4 regions of the Geobacillus sp. CX412 genome follow, and region 3 is predicted to be linked to each of the others. Evidence: riboswitches for the same ligand, from Rfam matches in the RefSeq annotation. Region 3 holds a riboswitch; each other region holds the start of a gene.

Region 1 (5,123 bases), 1.3 Mb from region 3:
GAAATGCCAATATCGACAAAGACGCCCAATTTCGGAACGATGTCGACCACTTCAACCCAGTCGTATTTGTGGTTCGTAATTTTCGGCATTTTCATGGTAGCGCACAGCTGTCCGTCGTGGTCATGATATAAAAATACCGTTGCCTCGTCGTCGACCGCAAGCGTTGTATTCGCTTCTCTTTTATGCAGCATCACTTCCTCCGTGCCGTTCGTCAAAAAGCAGCCAAACGGCATTTCCCGTTTTACCGTTAATGTCATGATTTCTCCAGGAATTAATCGTTTCATTGCAATCTCTTCCTTTGTCTATATTTTCACGCTTATTATTTCCCACTCCAATGGACAATTCTGCATAAAACACAGTTTTTCCCATCATCACAATAGCACCTCCACGTCGTTCGGCTTCCCCTCCTTTTCTTGTTGTGTCCCTTGCCACATTTTACTATAATAAAATAAAAAATGCTGGAGGTTGTGTATGTCGAAAGAAAGTTCCTTTGATATTGTATCGAAAGTCGACTTATCGGAAGTCACCAATGCGATCAACATCGCGATGAAAGAAATTAAAAACCGCTATGACTTTAAAGGCAGCAAAAGCGACATTTCGCTAGACAAAGACGAACTCATCCTTATTTCCGACGATGAATTTAAATTAGAGCAGCTAAAAGACGTGCTCATCGGCAAGCTCATTAAACGCGGCGTGCCGACGAAAAACATCCAATACGGCAAAATTGAGCCAGCTTCTGGGGGCACGGTGCGCCAGCGCGCCAAACTTGTGCAAGGCATCGATAAAGAAAACGCGAAAAAAATCAACACGATCATTAAAAACACTGGCCTGAAAGTGAAAAGCCAAGTACAGGACGATCAAATCCGCGTCAGCGGCAAAAGCAAAGATGACTTGCAAAAGGTCATCGCCGCGATTCGCGAAGCGGACTTGCCGATTGATGTGCAATTTGTTAACTACCGCTAACACGGATGGGAGGAGTTATAGCCCTCCCATCCGTGTTTTCTTTTCTTCTCTTCTTTGACAATGCCATTATTGATTTTTTCTTTCACCGGGATTACTTCCTTCCGTTTTTTCATATATTTGATGGTGTTGCAAAACTAGAGTAAAAACTCGAAGTTATGCATAAGGATGCAACATAACACATGCAGTACATATCGATGAAATCCATACCATCTTGGCTGTTCCAACCCGTCACTCTTTAACTCATTAAATACTCGTTCAATCTCACGACGAAGTCCAAACAGCCATTGGCCAAATCTCGTTTTCAAAAATACAGGAAGAACCCGGCCATAGGCATCTTTTCGTTCCTCGCTATTGCGGCGGTTGATAGGGGAAATGAATAGGATTCCTGACTGCTCTGCTGTTTGACGAACCTTTTCACTGTCATACGCGGCATCGCCCAATACAAATTCGATATCCCACTGCTTTAAAGAAACAAGCAATTCTGGTGCTACTGCCGCATCATTTCGATTCGCTGTGGTCAACACATGAGATAAAATGATTCCCTCGGCGGTGGTGCAGAGATGGAGTTTATATCCTTTAAACCAGTGATATCGGGTGGACACTCCCCACTTCGCCTGTGAATCGTAAAGACTGCTTCGAAGGGCTGTGCTGTCGATCAGCACGATTTGCGGATAACGTACTTCTAGATCTTTGAGCAGCTGTGCATGAAAAACAGGAAATCCTTGTTCCCGGAACCACTTCGCCGCACGGGAAAACGTAGAAAGGTGAGAGACTTCACCAAGCCCACAGGCCCGTTGAAAACAGCGAAAACGCTGCAGGATGCGCACTAATTTTCGCAAGGAATCAATGGAAAAATAGGTTTTCAAAAAGAAACATTTCAACAACGATTTTTTCGACACCGGCGGTCTTCCTGTCACATACGGTGTTTCCGGCAATGATAGCGAGTCGATATACCGAAATAATGCTTCTAAAATTGGGTCAATTTCATAAGTCCATGCATGTTCGCTGTTCCAATTGGAAATCATAATAGTGTCCACCCCTTGGAGAGTTGTTTTTTTGGTCACTGTATATGATTTCCAAGGTGGTGGATTTTTTATGTGCATTTATGCATTCGTTATGCGTTTTGCAACACGTTCATATTTTTAAACATCCTTTTTCCCACTCTTCTAGGCGGTAATAAGGATTCGTGAGAGCTGCCAAGCGTTTATCCTGCTTTTGGCTAGCCATCATCCTCATCATAGCAATGGAACTAAGCGAGACGGACAGAAAAGTTCAGCAGCTGCGTATAAAGGGAGTCATTTTTGTAAAATTATATTGAATATTTCTACAAAATCATTTACAGTAATATATAAATATTTTTTGAAAACTACATATCTAGTTCTTATCAAGAGAGGGGGAGGGACTGGCCCGATGAACTCTCAGCAACCTGGCGGAAGTCAAGGTGCTAAATCCAGACAGGCGAAACGCCTGGAAGATAAGAAGAGACGATACATAAAAAGTCTTCTTCTTATAGAAGGCTTTTTTCTTTTACTATCTTCATAGAACGGGGGAATGATCGTGGGGTTTTTGCAAGACTTAAAAGAACGCATCCTTATCGCCGATGGAGCGATGGGAACGCTATTATACTCGCACGGCGTCGACCGATGTTTTGAAGAACTAAATTTATCAAAACCGGAAGACATCATTCACATTCATGAAGCATATATCGCCGCGGGCGCAGAAGTAATCCAAACGAATACATATGGCGCCAACTATGTCAAACTTGCCCGCTACGGATTGGAAGATGAAGTGCCATCCATTAACCGCGCGGCAGTAAGGCTCGCCAAAAAGGCGGCGGGAAATAAAGCCTATGTGCTTGGAACGATCGGCGGATTACGGAGCATCAACAAAAGCGCCGTTTCCATCGACGAAGTAAAGCGGACGTTTCGCGAGCAATTATTTGTGCTTTTAAACGAAGACGTCGATGGCTTATTGCTCGAGACATATTACGATTTGGAAGAATTGCAGACGGTGCTTGCGATTGCGCGCAAAGAAACGGATAAGCCGATTATCGCGCACGTCTCCCTCCACGAAGTTGGCGTCTTGCAAGACGGCACTCCCCTTTCTGAAGCGTTGGCGCGCTTGGAGCAGTTGGGAGCTGATGTCATCGGTCTAAATTGCCGTCTCGGTCCATATCATATGATTCGTTCACTCGAGGAAGTGCCGCTGCCGAAAAAAGCGTTTCTTTCCGCGTATCCGAACGCAAGCTTGCCGGATTATCGCGACGGACGGCTTATCTATGAAACAAACACCGATTATTTTAAAGAAACGGCTCTTGCCTTCCGTGAACAAGGCGTGCGCCTGATTGGCGGGTGCTGCGGCACGACGCCGAAACATATCGAAGCGATAGCAAACGCCTTAACCGATCGGACACCGATTACAGAAAAAGTCGTTAAACAACGTCATGTTCCGATTTCTATCCAAACAAACGAACCAAATGCCGTACCGCCGTTGCAAGATATCGTACGTAAGCGGCGCTCGGTGATCGTTGAGCTTGACCCGCCGAAAAAATTAGGGATCGCGAAATTTTTAGAAGGCGCCAAAGCGCTGAAAGAAGCGAACATTGATGCGTTGACATTGGCCGATAACTCGCTGGCAACTCCACGAATCAGCAACATGGCGCTCGGCTCCATCGTCAAAGAGCAGCTCGGCATCCGCCCGCTTATTCATATTACCTGCCGCGACCGCAATTTAATCGGCTTGCAGTCGCACTTGATGGGCCTGCATACGCTCGGCATCACCGATGTGCTCGCCATCACCGGAGACCCATCGAAAATCGGCGATTTTCCTGGAGCGACATCCGTCTATGATTTATCTTCCTTTGATTTAATCCGGCTGATTCGCCAATTTAACGAAGGGCTTTCGTATTCCGGAAAATCGCTCGGGCAAAAAACAAACTTCTCGATTGCCGCGGCCTTTAACCCGAACGTCCGTCATTTAGATAAGGCTGTAGAGCGTCTGGAGAAAAAAATTCAATGCGGCGCCCATTATTTTATCACCCAGCCGCTTTATTCCGAGCGGCAAATCGAAGAGGTGTATGAAGCGACGAAGCATCTTGAGACGCCGATTTACATCGGCATTATGCCGCTAGTGAGCGCGCGCAACGCCGATTTCCTTCATCATGAAGTGCCGGGAATTACTCTTTCTGATGAAATCCGCTCCCGCATGGCGGCATGCGCGAATGACCCAGTGCAATCTGCGCGCGAAGGAATCGCAATTGCCAAATCGCTCATTGACGCCGCTTTTGACTTATTTAACGGCATCTACTTAATTACGCCGTTTTTGCGCTATGAAATGACCGTCGAACTCGTTCGCTACATTCATGAAAAGGAACAAGCCGCACAAGAAAGGAAGGTACTCCATGGGTAACATCACACTTGAGCAACAGCTCGAAAAAAAAATATTAATTATTGACGGCGCAATGGGAACGATGATTCAAAGCGCGAAGCTCTCAGCTGATGATTTCGGCGGAGAAGCATACGAAGGATGCAACGAATATTTGACGCTCACCGCCCCGCATGTGATCGAGCGCATTCATGAAGCATATTTGCAGGCGGGAGCGGATATTATCGAAACAAACACGTTCGGTGCGACAAGCGTTGTGTTAGATGAATATCATCTTGGCCATTTAGCGCTAGAGTTAAATATCGAAGCAGCTAGGCTTGCGCGCAAAGCCGCCGACGCCTACTCTACTCCCGAATGGCCGCGCTTTGTCGCCGGTTCAATGGGACCGACGACAAAAACGTTATCCGTTACAGGAGGCATTACGTTCGAACAATTAGTTGCCGCTTACGAAGAACAAGCGCGTGGACTATTGCTTGGCGGAGTCGACTTGCTTTTATTAGAAACGTGCCAAGACACCTTAAACGTCAAAGCTGGATTTATCGGCATTTCCAAGGCGTTTGAAGCGGTCGGAAAAAAAGTGCCGATTATGATTTCCGGGACGATTGAACCAATGGGAACAACATTAGCAGGACAAACGATTGAATCGTTTTTCATCTCCGTCCAGCATATGAAGCCGTTCGCGGTCGGATTAAACTGCGCGACCGGCCCCGAGTTTATGACCGACCATTTGCGCGCGCTCGCTTCCTTGGCGAACACTGCTGTAAGCTGCTATCCGA
Region 2 (5,123 bases), 110 kb from region 3:
TGTATCGGCATCTACGTTATATGGCGGTACATATAATTTGTTCGTCAATACATTGCCGAAATACGGAATTAAAACCCACTTTGTCGATCCGTCTAATCCGGAAAATTTCCGAGCAGCGATTACACCAAAAACGAAAGCAATTTTCGCCGAAACGATTGGCAACCCTAGTTTGCACATATTAGATATTGAGGCGGTGGCGCAAATCGCTCGTGAAGCGGGAATTCCGCTCATTATCGACAACACATTCGCCACTCCTTATTTGTGCAGACCAATTGAACATGGGGCGAATATCGTGATCCATTCCGCCACAAAATGGCTTGTTGGGAATGGGACGACCTTAGGCGGCATCATTGTTGATGGTGGTAATTTTGACTGGAATTCGCCAAAGTTTCCAGGATTTATTACTCCTGATCCAAGCTATCACAACCTTGTGTATGCTGAGGCGTTTGGACCTGCTGCATACATTGTCAAAGCTCGCGTGCAGCTGCTTCGCGATTTAGGTCCAGCGATTAGCCCATTTAATGCCTTTCAAATTCAGCTTGGTCTTGAAACATTGCATGTACGTATGAAAGAACATATTGCGAATACAAGAAAAATCGTCGAGTATTTAGATCGTCATCCAGCAATAGAGTGGGTGCTTTATCCAGAACATGACAGTCATCCAGCAAAAGAACTAGCGAAAAAATATTTGCCAAAAGGAGCGGGTTCCATCGTTGTATTTGGCGTAAAAGGCGGCAGAGAGGCAGGAGCGAAATTGATCAACAGTGTAAAATTATGGTCGCATGTTGCCAACGTTGGCGATGCGAAAAGTTTAATTATCCATCCTGCAAGCACCACACATCAACAGCTAAACGAAGAAGAACTAAAATCATCTGGAGTGACAGAAGATTTAGTTCGTCTATCTGTCGGCATCGAAAATATCGATGACTTAATCGAAGATTTAGAACAGGCAATTGCGGCTGCTACCGGAATTACATCTGATGTTTCCGTCTCATAATCACAAGAAATGATAATCATGCCATTTTCCATAATGACCATAACATTTCCATTGACACTATTCGACATATAGTGATAAAATCACATTCGTAATTATTGAGAGATTTTAATTGAATAAAGTGTTTTTTGTGCTCTTATCAAGAGAGGTGGAGGGATGTGCCCAATGAAGCCCGGCAACCGTCAGCGTACTCGCTGAAATGGTGCCAATTCACACAAAGCGTCTGCTTTGAGAGATAAGAGACAGAACGGTAATCATTGCCTTTCTGTTCTCTTGAGCAGAAAGGCTTTCTTTTTGCGGCGAGCCGTCTTTTACATGAGGGAAGGTGGAAATGTGCATGATTACATTAGAAAACGTGACAAAAATATATGAAGCGGCCAATGGATCTGTAACAGCAGTGGATAATGTCTCTTTGCAAATTAAAGAAGGCGAAATTTTCGGAATCATCGGATATAGCGGGGCGGGAAAAAGTTCGTTAATCCGTCTCCTTAACGGATTGGAAAAACCGACCAAAGGGAAAGTCATTGTCGCTGGACGGGATATTGCTAATATTAAAGGAAAGGAATTGCGAAAGGCCCGTCAGGAAATCGGAATGATTTTTCAGCATTTTAATTTATTATGGTCAAGAACGGTTCGCGAAAACATTGCGTTTCCATTAGAAATTGCCGGTGTACCGAAAGAACAGCGGAAAAAACGAGTAGACGAGTTGATTCAGCTTGTAGGTTTGCAAGGAAGAGAAAACGCCTATCCGTCACAGCTTAGCGGCGGGCAAAAGCAGCGCGTCGGCATCGCGCGCGCTTTGGCGAACAATCCAAAAGTGTTATTGTGCGATGAGGCGACATCCGCGCTAGACCCGCAGACAACCGATTCCATTTTGGAACTTTTGGTGGATATTAATAAGCGTTTAGGATTGACAATTGTATTAATTACCCATGAAATGCACGTGATTCGTAAAATTTGCAACCGCGTCGCAGTGATGGAAAACGGAAAAATTGTCGAACAAGGCGAAGTGCTGCAAGTGTTCCGGCGGCCAAAACAAGAGATTACGAAACGGTTTGTACAGCAGGTCATCGAACCGGAGGAAACGAAAGAAACGATTGCGCATTTACTCGATAAATATCCAAAAGGAACGGTTTTTCAATTGACGTTTGTTGGAGAGGTTACGGAACAGCCGCTGATTGCTAACGTTGTTCGCCAATTTCAAGTTGATGCGAATATTCTTCAAGGAAAAATTTCGCAAACCCACCAAGGCGCTTACGGTGTGCTGTTTGTTCATATGGATGGAGAGAAAGAGGAAGTGGCCCGCGCGATCGATTATATTCGAAAGCAGCAAGTGGCGGTGGAGGTGATTACGGATGCTCGCTAACCTCTTACCAAATGTAGAGTGGGATATGATTTGGGCAGCGACCGTTGAAACGCTTTATATGACAGGAATTTCTGTCGTTGCAACATTTATATTAGGAACGATTCTTGGACTGCTTTTATTTTTAACGTCAAAGGGCAACTTATGGGAAAACCGCCTGGCGAATATGATCATCGCCGCTATCGTTAACATTTTTCGTTCCATCCCATTTATCATATTAATTATTTTGTTAATCCCGTTTACAAAATTCGTTGTCGGAACGATTCTTGGCGCAAATGCGGCATTGCCAGCACTCATTATTGGAGCGGCGCCATTTTACGCGAGAATGGTGGAAATTGCGCTTCGCGAAATTGATAAAGGTGTCATCGAAGCGGCCAAAGCGATGGGAGCGACAACGGCCACGATTATTTGGAAAGTGCTTCTCCCAGAGTCATTGCCTGCTCTTGTATCTGGAATTACCGTCACTGCAATTGCTTTAGTTGGATATACAGCGATGGCAGGGGTCGTTGGCGCCGGCGGCCTTGGCAACTTAGCGTATCTTGAAGGATTTCAGCGCAGCCATAATGATGTGACGTTTGTCGCCACCGTTCTAGTTTTGGTGATTGTCTTTGTCATTCAGTTTATCGGTGACTTTGTCACTTCCAAAATAGATAAACGATAAAAGGGGGAAGATCAATATGAAAAAATGGATTAGTGCATTATTTGCCGTCGTTCTTGTGTTGGCTTTGGCAGCATGTGGAGGCAATAACAACGCTGATGGTGGCAAAAAAGAAGGGAAATTAACAAAATTAGTGGTTGGAGCTTCCAATGTTCCACATGCGGAAATTTTAGAAAAAGCACAACCGATTTTAAAAGAAAAAGGCATTGACTTAAAAATTGTTAAATTCCAAGATTATGTTTTACCAAACAAAGCGTTAGCAGATAAAGAAATTGATGCCAATTATTTCCAACATATTCCGTATTTAGAAGCACAGAAAAAAGAACACGGATATGACTTTGTCAACGCTGGCGGCATTCATATTGAGCCAATCGGTCTTTACTCGAAAAAATATAAAAGCCTCGAAGAATTGCCAGACGGTGCGACGATCATCATGAGCAACTCGGTTGCAGACCATGGTCGCATTTTATCGATGCTGCAAGAAAAAGGGTTAATTAAATTAAAAGAAGGTATCGATAAAACAAAAGCTACGGTCAAAGACATTGTGGAAAATCCAAAACATTTAAAATTTGAAGCAGATGTGGAAGCAGGATTGCTGCCACAAATTTATAAAAACGGCGAAGGCGATGCTGTGCTCATCAACGCCAACTATGCGCTTGACGCGGGATTAGATCCTGCGAAGGATCCAATTGCTGTTGAGTCGCCGAAAGATAACCCATATGTCAATATTATCGCTGTACGCAAAGGCGATGAAAACCGCAAAGAAATTAAAACGCTTGTCGAAGTGTTACAGTCGAAAGAAATTCAAGACTTTATTAAAGAAAAATATAAAGGTGCTGTCATTCCAGCAGCGCAATAAAATAACGGAAGCGGTCCGCTTCCGTTATTTTTATAAAACAATCTTGATCAAAATATTTTTCACTATGAACATAGTGATATTCTCTTCAAAAGGTTGCTAATACTTTTCATTTGTTATAAGATTGTAATGAGAATAAAATGAGAATGGAAAGACAAGCAAGTCAATGATATACACAATTTTTAGTGAAAATTGGAGGTATTCTTCATGGCAGTGTTAACAATTAAAGATCTTCACGTATCCGTTGAAGGAAAAGAAATTTTAAAAGGTGTGAATTTAGAAGTAAAAGGCGGAGAAATTCACGCGATTATGGGTCCGAACGGAACGGGAAAATCAACGTTATCGTCGGCGATTATGGGACATCCAAAATATGAAGTAACAAAAGGAAGCATTACATTAGACGGGCAAAACGTGTTGGAGATGGAAGTGGATGAACGTGCACGCGCCGGTTTATTTTTGGCGATGCAATATCCAAGCGAAATTAGCGGCATAACGAATGCGGATTTTCTTCGTGCCGCCATTAACGCTCGTCTTGGCGAAGGAAATGAAATTTCTTTAATGAAATTTATCCGCAAACTTGACGAAAAAATGGAATTTCTCGAAATGAATCCAGATATGGCGCATCGCTATCTAAATGAAGGATTCTCCGGCGGAGAGAAAAAACGCAACGAAATTCTTCAATTAATGATGCTTGAACCGAAAATCGCGATTTTGGACGAGATCGACTCCGGTCTTGATATTGATGCATTAAAAATTGTTTCAAAAGGAATTAATGAAATGCGCAGCAGCGAATTCGGCTGTTTGATCATTACGCACTATCAGCGTTTACTAAACTACATCACACCGGATTATGTGCATGTCATGATGCAAGGGCGTATCGTAAAATCCGGTGGTCCGGAGTTGGCACAACGTCTTGAAGCGGAAGGATACGATTGGATTAAAAAAGAACTTGGCATTGAAGATGAAACGGTTGAGCAAGAAGCGTAAGCGTTAGGAGGAGTATTATATTATGACGACAGGAACAAAAATACCATTCGACCAACAATATGTGCGCTCATTTTCCAGCGGACGCGGCGAACCGGACTGGCTTTTACAGCTTCGCTTACAAGCTCTTGCTAAAGCAGAAGAGTTGCCGCTGCCAAAGCCGGATAAAACAAAAATTGACAAATGGAATTTCACACAATTTGCTAATCATGTAGTGGAAAGCGCGCCGTTTGCTTCATTAGATGAATTGCCTGAAGCAGTAAAGGCG
Region 3 (5,123 bases):
GGAACGCCAACGAAATATCCAGAGCGCTACCGGTGGCGAACCCCATTGTATGAGATCGAAAAGATTCAAGCCCTGTGTTAATCATTCATGGAGAGAAAGATCGAAACGTTTCGATTGAACACGCGTATCGCCTTGAAAAAAGCCTAAAAGAGGCAAATAAACAAGTGACGGCATGGTATTTTCCAAACTTTACTCATTACTTTCCACCGAAAGATAACCGCGAAACAGTTCGTCGGTTAACGGAATGGATGAAACGACAACCAAATGTATGATACGATAAAAAGAAAAGGGGTGTGTTTCAATGGGCATGCCGCTGGAATTTCAAACACTCATTGTGACAAAAGGCAAGGAAAAGAGAGTGAAAGACAATCTATTTATTCTAGAAAAGGAAGGGTATCGTATTTATCCGATCGATATTCCGCTTGAAGTGAGAAGAACGTTGCAAAGCGAAGCGAGCGGCCAAGCAGTGGTAAAAAAGCTGGAACTTGCCAACAATCGGACGATTGTAACGTATGAGCTGATTTCGTTGCATTCGATAAATTAAAAAAGGAGGGAATGATTCCCTCCTTGGAAGTTATACGATTGGACCGCCCAGCGCTTCGATTTCCGGAGCGATATGTTTAAACTTTTGGAAGTTTTCCCGGAATTTTGTGGCAAGTTCTTTTGCTTTTTGTTCATATGCTTGCTTATCGGCCCATGTATTTTTTGGCTGCAGCACTTCATCTGGTACACCAGGAATATGAATCGGAATTTCTAAACCGAAAATAGGGTCCTTCACTGTTTCGACATTGTCGAGTTCTCCTTCGACAGCTGCTTGCACCATTGCACGGGTATAGGCAAGCTTTATGCGGCTGCCGACTCCGTATTCTCCACCTGTCCATCCTGTGTTAACGAGGAACACTCGCACGTTATGTTCAACGATTTTTTTACCGAGCATTTCCGCATATTGCACAGCTGGAAGCGGTAAAAACGGAGCTCCAAAGCAAGTAGAGAATGTCGCTTGCGGAGAAGTGATGCCGCGTTCTGTACCCGCCAGCTTGCTCGTATAGCCGCTTAAGAAATGATACATCGCTTGTTCGCGCGTTAGCTTGCTAATCGGCGGCAATACTCCGAATGCGTCTGCCGTTAAGAAAATAATCGTCGACGGATGACCAGCGATGCTCGGATCAACGATATTGCTAATCGCTTGAATAGGGTAAGCAGCGCGGGTATTTTCCGTTAACGTAGCGTCATCATAATTAGGCAGTCTTGTATGCTCATCGATAATAACGTTTTCGAGCACCGCACCGAATCCGATCGCATCAAAAATTTGCGGTTCTTTTTCCCGTGATAAATTGATGCATTTTGCATAGCAACCGCCTTCGATATTAAAGATGCCGCGGTTGGACCAGCCGTGTTCGTCATCACCAATAAGACGGCGGTTTGGATCGGCGGAAAGCGTCGTTTTTCCCGTGCCGGATAGACCAAAGAATAATGCGACATCCCCTTCTTTACCGACGTTTGCCGAACAATGCATCGATAAAATTCCTTGTTCTGGGAGCAGATAATTCATCACAGTGAAAATCGATTTTTTCATTTCGCCAGCATATTCTGTGCCACCGATTAACACGATCCGCCGTTCAAAAGAAATAATGATAAATGTTTCCGATCTTGTTCCATCAACGGCAGGATCTGCTTTAAAGTTTGGTGCGCAAATAACGGTGAATTCCGCTTTGTGTGTTTGCAGTTCTTCCGCTGTTGGGCGAATAAATAGTTGATGTGCAAATAAATTTTGCCACGCAAATTCATTAATGACTTGGATAGGTAAGCGGTATTTGGGATCAGCGCCGGCAAATCCTTTAAAAACAAATATTTCATCTTTTTTCATTAAATAGTCAATTACCTTATTGTATAAGTTTTCGAAAACTTCTTCAGAAATCGGCTGGTTCGTCGTCCCCCAATCGATTTTTGATTTCGTCGAAGCTTCTTCTACAATGTATTTATCTTTTGGAGAGCGACCTGTATATTTTCCTGTCGTTACCGCAACTGCTCCGGTAGCTGTCAACCGACCTTCATTTCGTTGCAACACTTTTTCTACAAGCTGTGCTACCGATAAATTATGAAACACATTTGGCTGTTGTAATAATGTGGTAAGTTTACTTGTCATATTAGCGACTCCCATGTACAAAACCTTCCTTTTTATTGAAATGGTCTCCTTAAAATAGTATAACACATTTTTATTATTAGTCCATACTATTTGTGACAATTTCTTTTCTTTTATTTTTCTCATTTTTGTTCATAAAAAAATTGTCTAATTTTGTTGACTTTCTTTATTTAATTACGATATGATAACTCATTGAACGGATACTCTTATCCCGAGCCGGTGGAGGGACAGGCCCGATGAAACCCAGCAACCGTCACAACTGGAAATGTGTGAAATGGTGCTAACCTGTGGCAAGGCAACGTCCTTGAGCGATAAGAGTGAAAGGAGCAATATGATTGCAATGACCTTTCCTCAAAATTACAGGAAAGGTTTTTTTATATGTCTATGTGTCAAGATATATAAAAGCTATAATAAAAGGGAATGAGTACCGTATCATCTGCAGTTTGCAAGAATACAATATTTAGACGTTCGATTATGAAAAGAGGAGGAAACTGACGAATGTCAAAAAAAAGACGTTTATTTACTTCGGAATCTGTAACGGAAGGTCATCCTGACAAAATTTGTGACCAAATTTCCGATGCCATTTTAGATGCCATTTTAGAGAAGGATCCGAATGCTCGCGTCGCATGCGAAACGAGCGTTACAACAGGGCTTGTGCTCGTAAGTGGAGAAATTACGACATCAACATATGTAGATATCCCGAAAATCGTCCGCGATACGGTTCGCGAAATTGGCTATACTCGTGCGAAATATGGTTTTGATGCCGATACTTGTGCTGTATTGACATCGATTGACGAACAGTCTCCAGATATCGCAATGGGAGTCGATAAGGCGTTAGAAGCCCGCGAAGGTCAGATGACTGACGAGGAAATTGAAGCGATCGGTGCTGGAGACCAAGGGTTAATGTTTGGATTTGCTTGCAATGAAACGAAAGAATTAATGCCGCTTCCGATTTCGTTAGCGCATCGTTTGGCACGCCGTTTGTCAGAAGTGCGGAAAGAAGCCATTTTGCCATATTTGCGTCCAGATGGTAAAACACAAGTAACAGTAGAATACGATGAAAATGGAAAACCAGTGCGTATCGATACGATCGTTGTATCAGCGCAACATCATCCGGAAATTACACAAGAACAAATTGAGCGCGATATTAAAGAACATGTCATTAAGCCGATTGTACCAGCAGAACTGATCGATGAAAACACAAAATATTTTATTAACCCGACAGGCCGTTTCGTCATCGGCGGACCTCAAGGCGATGCTGGCTTAACAGGACGGAAAATTATCGTTGACACATATGGCGGTTATGCTCGCCATGGCGGCGGTGCGTTTTCTGGTAAAGATCCGACAAAAGTAGACCGCTCCGCAGCCTATGCAGCGCGTTATGTAGCGAAAAACATTGTTGCTTCAGGACTTGCGGATAAATGTGAAGTGCAGTTGGCATATGCGATCGGTGTTGCAAGACCAGTTTCCATTTCCATTGATACATTCGGGACCGGAAAAGTATCCGAAGATATTTTAATTGAAGTGGTGCGCAACAATTTTGATCTTCGTCCTGCTGGCATTATTAAAATGTTAGATTTGCGCCGCCCAATTTATAAACAAACAGCGGCTTATGGCCATTTCGGACGCACGGACATCGATCTTCCATGGGAGCGCACTGATAAAGCGGAAACATTGAAAGAGCAAGCTCTTGCGTTAGCAAAGCAATAACAAACAGAAAAGGGAGTTACGTTATGTAGCTCTCTTTTTTTGGCAAAATCAAGGGCAAACGCAACGAAAAAGCATCTGCTTCGACTGCTCTGCAGAAAAGATTGGCAACAATTTGTTTCAAAAGAGTAAACGAAATGCTATATTCCTATTATGTATGGTATAACCAATAGGGTAAATATAAAAGGAACAGGTGAAACAAAACATGTGTGGGTTTATCGGATGCGTTCATGATGAGCCGAAAATGCCAGACGAACAATGGCAGAAAACGTTCGAAGAGATGAATGATATGATTACACATCGTGGTCCGGACGATCATGGATACTATTTTGATGAATATGTCCATTTCGGGTTCCGCCGCTTAAGCATCATTGATTTAGAAGCAGGTCATCAGCCGCTTTCTTACGAAAATGAGCGGTATTGGATTATTTTTAATGGCGAAATTTACAATTACCTTGAGCTGCGGGATGAATTAGTGGAAAAAGGATATGAATTTGCAACCAACTCGGATACGGAAGTCATTATCGCTCTTTACAGCGCTGAAAAAGAAAAAGCGGTAGAAAAGCTTCGCGGCATGTTTGCGTTTGTCATTTGGGATAAAGAAGAAAAAACGATTTTTGCCGCGCGCGACCCATTCGGCATTAAGCCGTTTTTCTACTTAGAAGAAGCGGGTCGTACGTTTTTTGCATCGGAAAAGAAAAGCATTTTGCATGCAATGGAAAACGACGTTCTTGATTATAATGCACTGCAGCACTATTTAACATTCCAATATGTGCCTGAGCCAATGACCATGTCCGTTGGGATTAAAAAATTGGAGCCGGGCCACTATATCAAAAAGAAAGTCGGTGAAAAATTAACGGTACACCGCTATTGGAAAGCGCGGTTCCAGCCTGTATGGAAATCGGAAGACGAATTTGTGAAAGAAATTCGCAATGTTTTATTCGATTCTGTACGCGTACATATGCGCAGTGATGTGCCGGTTGGTTCATTTTTATCGGGCGGAATCGATTCTTCGCTGATTGCTTCGATTGCGAAGCAGTTTCATCCGAACATCAAAACTTTTTCGGTTGGTTTTGAATGGGAAGGGTTTAGCGAAATTACTGTTGCGGAAGAAACAGCGGAAAAATTAGGTGTCGAAAACATTAGCTACGTCATTTCACCAGAAGAGTACATGGAAGAATTGCCGAAAATTATGTGGCATATGGATGATCCGCTTGCCGATCCAGCAGCTGTTCCGCTTTATTTCGTCGCCCGTGAAGCGAGAAAGCATGTA
Region 4 (5,123 bases), 1.4 Mb from region 3:
TATACGGTGACAAATGAGGAAGTTCTTGAAGCATTCCAGCTTTTGTCGAAAACGGAAGGGATTATTCCAGCGCTTGAGAGCGCCCATGCGGTTGCTTATGCAATAAAATTGGCACCAACATTGGATAAAGATCAGATTATAATCGTTAATCTTTCAGGGCGTGGCGATAAAGACGTTGAGCAAGTGTTTCATATGTTAAAGTAAGAAATACAAACGCCGCCAAAAGCGCGGCGTTTCAACGATTTTGTCAAACGACAGAATCGTTTTTTTTTATATATGCTGAGAAAATAATTAAGAAGAAGCTGCTTCCGTACTACTGCCAATCTAACCTAGAGATTCAACAAAATCGTTAAACTTATGAATCTGTGATTTCTGTTAACGTGTCTGGCCATCGTTTTTTAGAGACGAGCGTTTGAAGAAAACGAGGTGAGAGGAATGAAATTTTTTCTGCTTTTTGTTCTAGGTGTATTCGATGCTCTTTTTTCCTTCGGCTTTCTGTCAAATACAACGAAAACACATAGAGAAAATAAAAGAAGAGGCAGCGAAGTGCTTCCGCCGTTTTATCATGATACTTCATCCAGCAATGATCACAACGATTACTGCGATTTCAGTGGCGATGGCGGTGGAGATGGTGGAGGGGAAGGAGGCGATTGAACGTTCATCAAATGGTATTGGTGGAACCTTGCAACACTTCGGAAGCACCATGCAGCCCTTTTTTGAAATCCATTGACTTGTCAGTCAATATTTTTTATAATTGGATTGACTCGTAAGTCAATTAACACAAAGCCGCCCAAAGGAGTGGGAAGTATGAAAATTGTAGACGTCAAGAATTTGACCAAGACTTATAAAAAGAACCAGGGAATTAAAAACCTTACATTTTCGATTGAAGAAGGGGAAATTTTTGGTTTTATCGGCCCGAACGGAGCAGGCAAGAGCACAACCATTCGAACACTTTTAAATTTCATTTATCCGACTAGCGGAAGTGCGACTATTTTCGGAAAGGATATCATCAAACACTCAAAAGAAATAAGACAAAACGTAGGCTATTTGCCGTCTGAAGTCCATTATTATGATGATATGAAGGTGATCGATTTATTAAAATACTCCGCTGGCTTTTACAAAAAATTTGATTCAAAGAGAATGAAAGAGCTGGCAGAAAGACTTGACTTGGATCTTAATAGAAAAATTGAGGATCTTTCATTTGGAAACCGAAAAAAGGTTGGGATTGTCCAGGCGCTTTTGCATGAGCCAAAACTTCTAATTTTGGATGAACCGACAGGCGGACTCGACCCGCTGATGCAAAACACCTTTTTTGAACTTCTTGCAGAGGAAAGAGAGAAGGGAACAACGATCATTTTCTCCTCCCATATTCTTTCTGAAGTGCAAAAAATGTGTGATCGGGTCGCCATTATTAAGGAAGGGGAGCTTATTAAAGTAGAAACAATTGAAAATCTTACGAAGAAAAATTTGAAATATATCACGATTACATTCGAACGAGCGGAACAAATAGACCTTAAACTCGAAGGAATAGTGAAGAAAGAAGTAAAAGGAAATGAAATATCGCTGCTTTACAGCGGGGATATGAAGGCGCTTCTGCATAAATTAAATACTCTGCCGGTTAAGGATCTATTAATCGGAGAACCGACTCTTGAAGAAGTATTTATGCATTACTATGAAAAGTGAGGGAAGGATCGAAAATGATTTTTAAGAGAGAGTTTAAGCGAAATTTAAAGTCATTGATCATTTGGAGCATCGTACTCAGCGGACTTATTTTGTTGACATTAAGCATTTATCCTCAGTTTGCCGAGCAGCAAAAAGAAATGACCAAACTGCTTGAGGCCTATCCGGAATCGATTAAAAAAGCGTTCGGAATGAATGAGTTAAACATGGGAGATTTGATGGGTTTTTACGGGGTAGAAATTTATATGATGACCACCCTTTTGGGAAGCATATACTCGGCAATTCTTGCATCCAATATTCTGGCCAAAGAAGAAAATGAAAAAACGATTGAATTTTTGTTATCAAAGCCTGTCACAAGAAGCCGAATCGTAACAGAAAAACTTCTGGCCGTTTTGGTAAATATTTTGATTTTTAACGTAGTTTCAGCCGTAGCAAGCATCATTGGATTTCAATTTGCAAAAGACCCGGATGTTCCGACAGACACATTTAGTTTATTAATCGCCGCAACGATATTGCTTCATTTGACGTTCGGTGCAATTGCGTTTATGTTGTCGTCGATGATGAAAAAAACAAGAAACATCCTTTCGATCTCACTGGGGATTGTCCTAGCTGCCTACTTTATGAATGTGATGGCAGGGATATCGGAAGACTTAGAGTTCCTAAAATATATAAGCCCGTTTAAATATGTGGACGCTGCCTCCATTATCAATGATAACGAGATTGAGCCTTTGTATATCTTTATTATGGCTGCGGTTATTTTGATTAGTATCTTCGCTTCATATATGGTATATAAAAAGAAAGATATTGCAGTCTAATGAAATTAGAGGTGTTAAAATTGTATTCAGCATTTGAAAAGCAGCCTAAAGAGAAAAAAGACTTGATCATCAAAGTGGCCATCGAGGAATTTGTGAAGAATGGTTATGAAAAGACCTCTACAGATGTTATTACGAGACGGGCGGGAATTTCCAAGGGAATCCTTTTTCATTATTTTAAGAGCAAGAAAAACTTATACCTTTATTTAGTGAATTATGTGAAGGACTTTCTGACGGAACTAGCAATGGAAGAAATGGAAAAAATCCAATCTGATGATTTCTTTGAAAGGATCAAAGAAATCGTCCTGTTGAAACAAAAACTAACGGTTCAGTATCTCCAAGAAGCTCAGTTTATTACGGATGCCTTTACTAATCCTCCAGTGGCAGTAAAGAAGGAAATGGAAGAAATTATTAAGAAACATTACGAAGCTTATCAGGAAGATTTTTTGCTGAAGCATGTCTATATTAAAGATCTGATCCAAACGGAAAAACTTAGAGAGGATATTTCCGTGGATACCGCGATCCGCATGACGATGTTTATCGTTGAACAGCTGACGAATAAGTATCTGACTCTCTACAAAAATAAGCAATTTGATTTTATTCATAATCCCGAGTCTTTAATAAAGGAACTTAATGATTATCTTAAGATTGTGAAATATGGGATCTATAAACCAGAATAAACTATTGGCACCTTTCTCCCGCGGTGAAAAGCCGCGGGATTTTTGCATATTATTGATGTTACACAAGTATTATTTTATATTTGTTGAAAATTTTTAAAAATAAGACATTTTCAAGGTGTATTGCGTAACAGATGAATATGTTGTAATCTTTTATTTGTTTTATATAACGAAATACAACTGCTCATCTTCTTATCTAGAGAGGCGGAGGGACTGGCCCGAAGAAGTCTCGGCAGCGGACTCGTTTTCGAGTGCTGTGCCAAATCCAGCAAGCATTGTGCTTGAAAGATAAGAAGGGTTTCTTATATAGATACGTATAAGGCCTCTTCTTATGTTCAGATAAGAAGAGGCCTTTTCTCTAAGTGGAAAGCTCCTTCAAAAAAACATAAAATGAGGTGGAAAGAGTGGAGTTAAGAAAAGGCAATCTATTTGCGTTATTTCCGTTTGTGGTCTTTTTAGTGTTATTCATTGGTGCAGGCGTGGTTACAGGCGATTTTTATAAATTTCCAGTCATTGTAGCAATTTTGATTGCGGCAAGTATTTCGTTGATGATGAATCGGAAAGAGTCTTTAACGAAGAAAGTGGAAGTGTTCACAAAAGGGGCTGGAAATGCCGATGTCATGTTAATGGTCATCATTTTCTTATTAGCAGGGGCATTTTCGGAAGTAACTAAAAAAATGGGAGCTGTTGAATCAACGGTTAATTTAGCTCTTTCCGTTGTTCCGCAAAATTTATTAATAGCCGGTTTATTTGTCATTGGATGTTTTATCTCCATTTCGATGGGAACGTCCATGGGAACGATTGTAGCGTTAGCGCCGATTGGAGTCGGAATTAGTGAACAAACCGATATTTCTTTGGCATTATCTATGGCAGCTGTCATTGGCGGTGCTATGTTTGGAGATAATCTATCTTTTATCTCTGATACAACGATTGCGGCAGTTCGTACACAAAATACAAGAATGAAAGAAAAGTTTAAGGTGAACTTTTTCATTGTTTTACCAGCGGCAATCATCACCATCGTTCTTTTCTGGGCCATTACTGCTGGAGAGCAAGCGGAAATTACGAATCAATCTTTTAATTGGATGAAAATTTTACCTTACCTTGGTGTATTAATAACAGCATTAATGGGCGTTAATGTACTAGTCGTGTTAGCAGGCGGTATTTTATTAGCAGGAATCATCGGTCTTCTTGATGGAAGCTACAGTGCAATGGGCCTCATTCAAGCCATCGGTGACGGGGTCGCCGGAATGCAGGAATTGTCATTGCTTGCGATCTTAATTTCCGGTATGGTGGAAGTCATTAAACATAACGGTGGAATCGATTATTTACTTCAATTAGTAACAAGAAATGTAAAGTCAAAAAAAGGAGCACAATTCGGTATCGCGGGATTAGTGAGCTTAACAAATCTTTCAACAGCAAACAATACGATCTCCATTTTAATTGCTGGTCCACTTGCAAAAAACATTGCTGATCAATATGACATTGATCCGCGTAAATCTGCCAGCATATTGGATATTTTCTCATGCTGTTTCCAGGGGCTCATCCCATATGGTGCGCAAATGCTTGTGGCAGCAGGTGTTGCTTCCATTTCACCATTAAGTATTTTGCAGTATTCGTTCTACCCATTCTTAATTGGAGTTTGTGGCATGATCGCGATTGTGTTTGACTTTCCGAAATTAAAAACACAAAAAGAAGTAAAGGCAGACTTACAAGCGAATAAAGCGGTATAAAGGAAAGGGGCTGACTCAAAACATCCCTTGGAGCGATGTTGAGTCAGCTTTCATTTTCACCAAATGGAGCGATTCTATTTTTTATGATCGAAAAAAGAGTATATTAGTGAATAATTTTGCAAAGTTGAAATCTTTCTTTAATAAGCTGGTTGACTTGTTCAACATTAAACATTTCTAATATAATTTATGAATATTTCACAAAAATAAATTAAGAGAAGAGAGTA

Evidence for each region. A riboswitch is a leader RNA that binds a small molecule or an ion and turns the genes downstream of it on or off. The one in region 3 is predicted to bind S-adenosylmethionine.
Region 1: it holds a riboswitch for S-adenosylmethionine, as region 3 does, so the genes downstream of both, NXM86_RS14370 (bifunctional homocysteine S-methyltransferase/methylenetetrahydrofolate reductase) here and metK (methionine adenosyltransferase) in region 3, are expected to answer to the same signal.
Region 2: it holds a riboswitch for S-adenosylmethionine, as region 3 does, so the genes downstream of both, NXM86_RS02260 (methionine ABC transporter ATP-binding protein) here and metK (methionine adenosyltransferase) in region 3, are expected to answer to the same signal.
Region 4: it holds a riboswitch for S-adenosylmethionine, as region 3 does, so the genes downstream of both, NXM86_RS10540 (Na+/H+ antiporter NhaC family protein) here and metK (methionine adenosyltransferase) in region 3, are expected to answer to the same signal.

Annotation. Positions count from the first base shown of each region.
Region 1 is NZ_CP103461.1:2,746,831-2,751,953, forward strand. It holds gene NXM86_RS14355 (CvfB family protein) at 1-284, opposite strand, end outside; gene NXM86_RS14360 (YajQ family cyclic di-GMP-binding protein) at 472-963, shown strand; gene NXM86_RS14365 (transposase) at 1,098-1,988, opposite strand; SAM riboswitch class I at 2,342-2,444, shown strand; gene NXM86_RS14370 (bifunctional homocysteine S-methyltransferase/methylenetetrahydrofolate reductase) at 2,521-4,371, shown strand; gene metH (methionine synthase) at 4,364-5,123, shown strand, end outside.
Region 2 is NZ_CP103461.1:454,920-460,042, forward strand. It holds gene NXM86_RS02255 (O-acetylhomoserine aminocarboxypropyltransferase/cysteine synthase family protein) at 1-997, shown strand, start outside; SAM riboswitch class I at 1,128-1,236, shown strand; gene NXM86_RS02260 (methionine ABC transporter ATP-binding protein) at 1,332-2,360, shown strand; gene NXM86_RS02265 (methionine ABC transporter permease) at 2,350-3,018, shown strand; gene NXM86_RS02270 (MetQ/NlpA family ABC transporter substrate-binding protein) at 3,035-3,874, shown strand; gene sufC (Fe-S cluster assembly ATPase SufC) at 4,079-4,858, shown strand; gene sufD (Fe-S cluster assembly protein SufD) at 4,881-5,123, shown strand, end outside.
Region 3 is NZ_CP103461.1:562,992-568,114, forward strand. It holds partial or broken gene NXM86_RS02945 (alpha/beta hydrolase family protein) at 1-272, shown strand, start outside; gene NXM86_RS02950 (DUF2584 domain-containing protein) at 302-544, shown strand; gene pckA (phosphoenolpyruvate carboxykinase (ATP)) at 575-2,161, opposite strand; SAM riboswitch class I at 2,347-2,461, shown strand; gene metK (methionine adenosyltransferase) at 2,642-3,853, shown strand; gene asnB (asparagine synthase (glutamine-hydrolyzing)) at 4,056-5,123, shown strand, end outside.
Region 4 is NZ_CP103461.1:2,006,277-2,011,399, reverse strand. It holds gene trpB (tryptophan synthase subunit beta) at 1-204, shown strand, start outside; gene NXM86_RS10560 (YxzE family protein) at 436-654, shown strand; gene NXM86_RS10555 (ABC transporter ATP-binding protein) at 808-1,683, shown strand; gene NXM86_RS10550 (DUF2705 family protein) at 1,698-2,495, shown strand; gene NXM86_RS10545 (TetR/AcrR family transcriptional regulator) at 2,495-3,172, shown strand; SAM riboswitch class I at 3,359-3,464, shown strand; gene NXM86_RS10540 (Na+/H+ antiporter NhaC family protein) at 3,574-4,899, shown strand.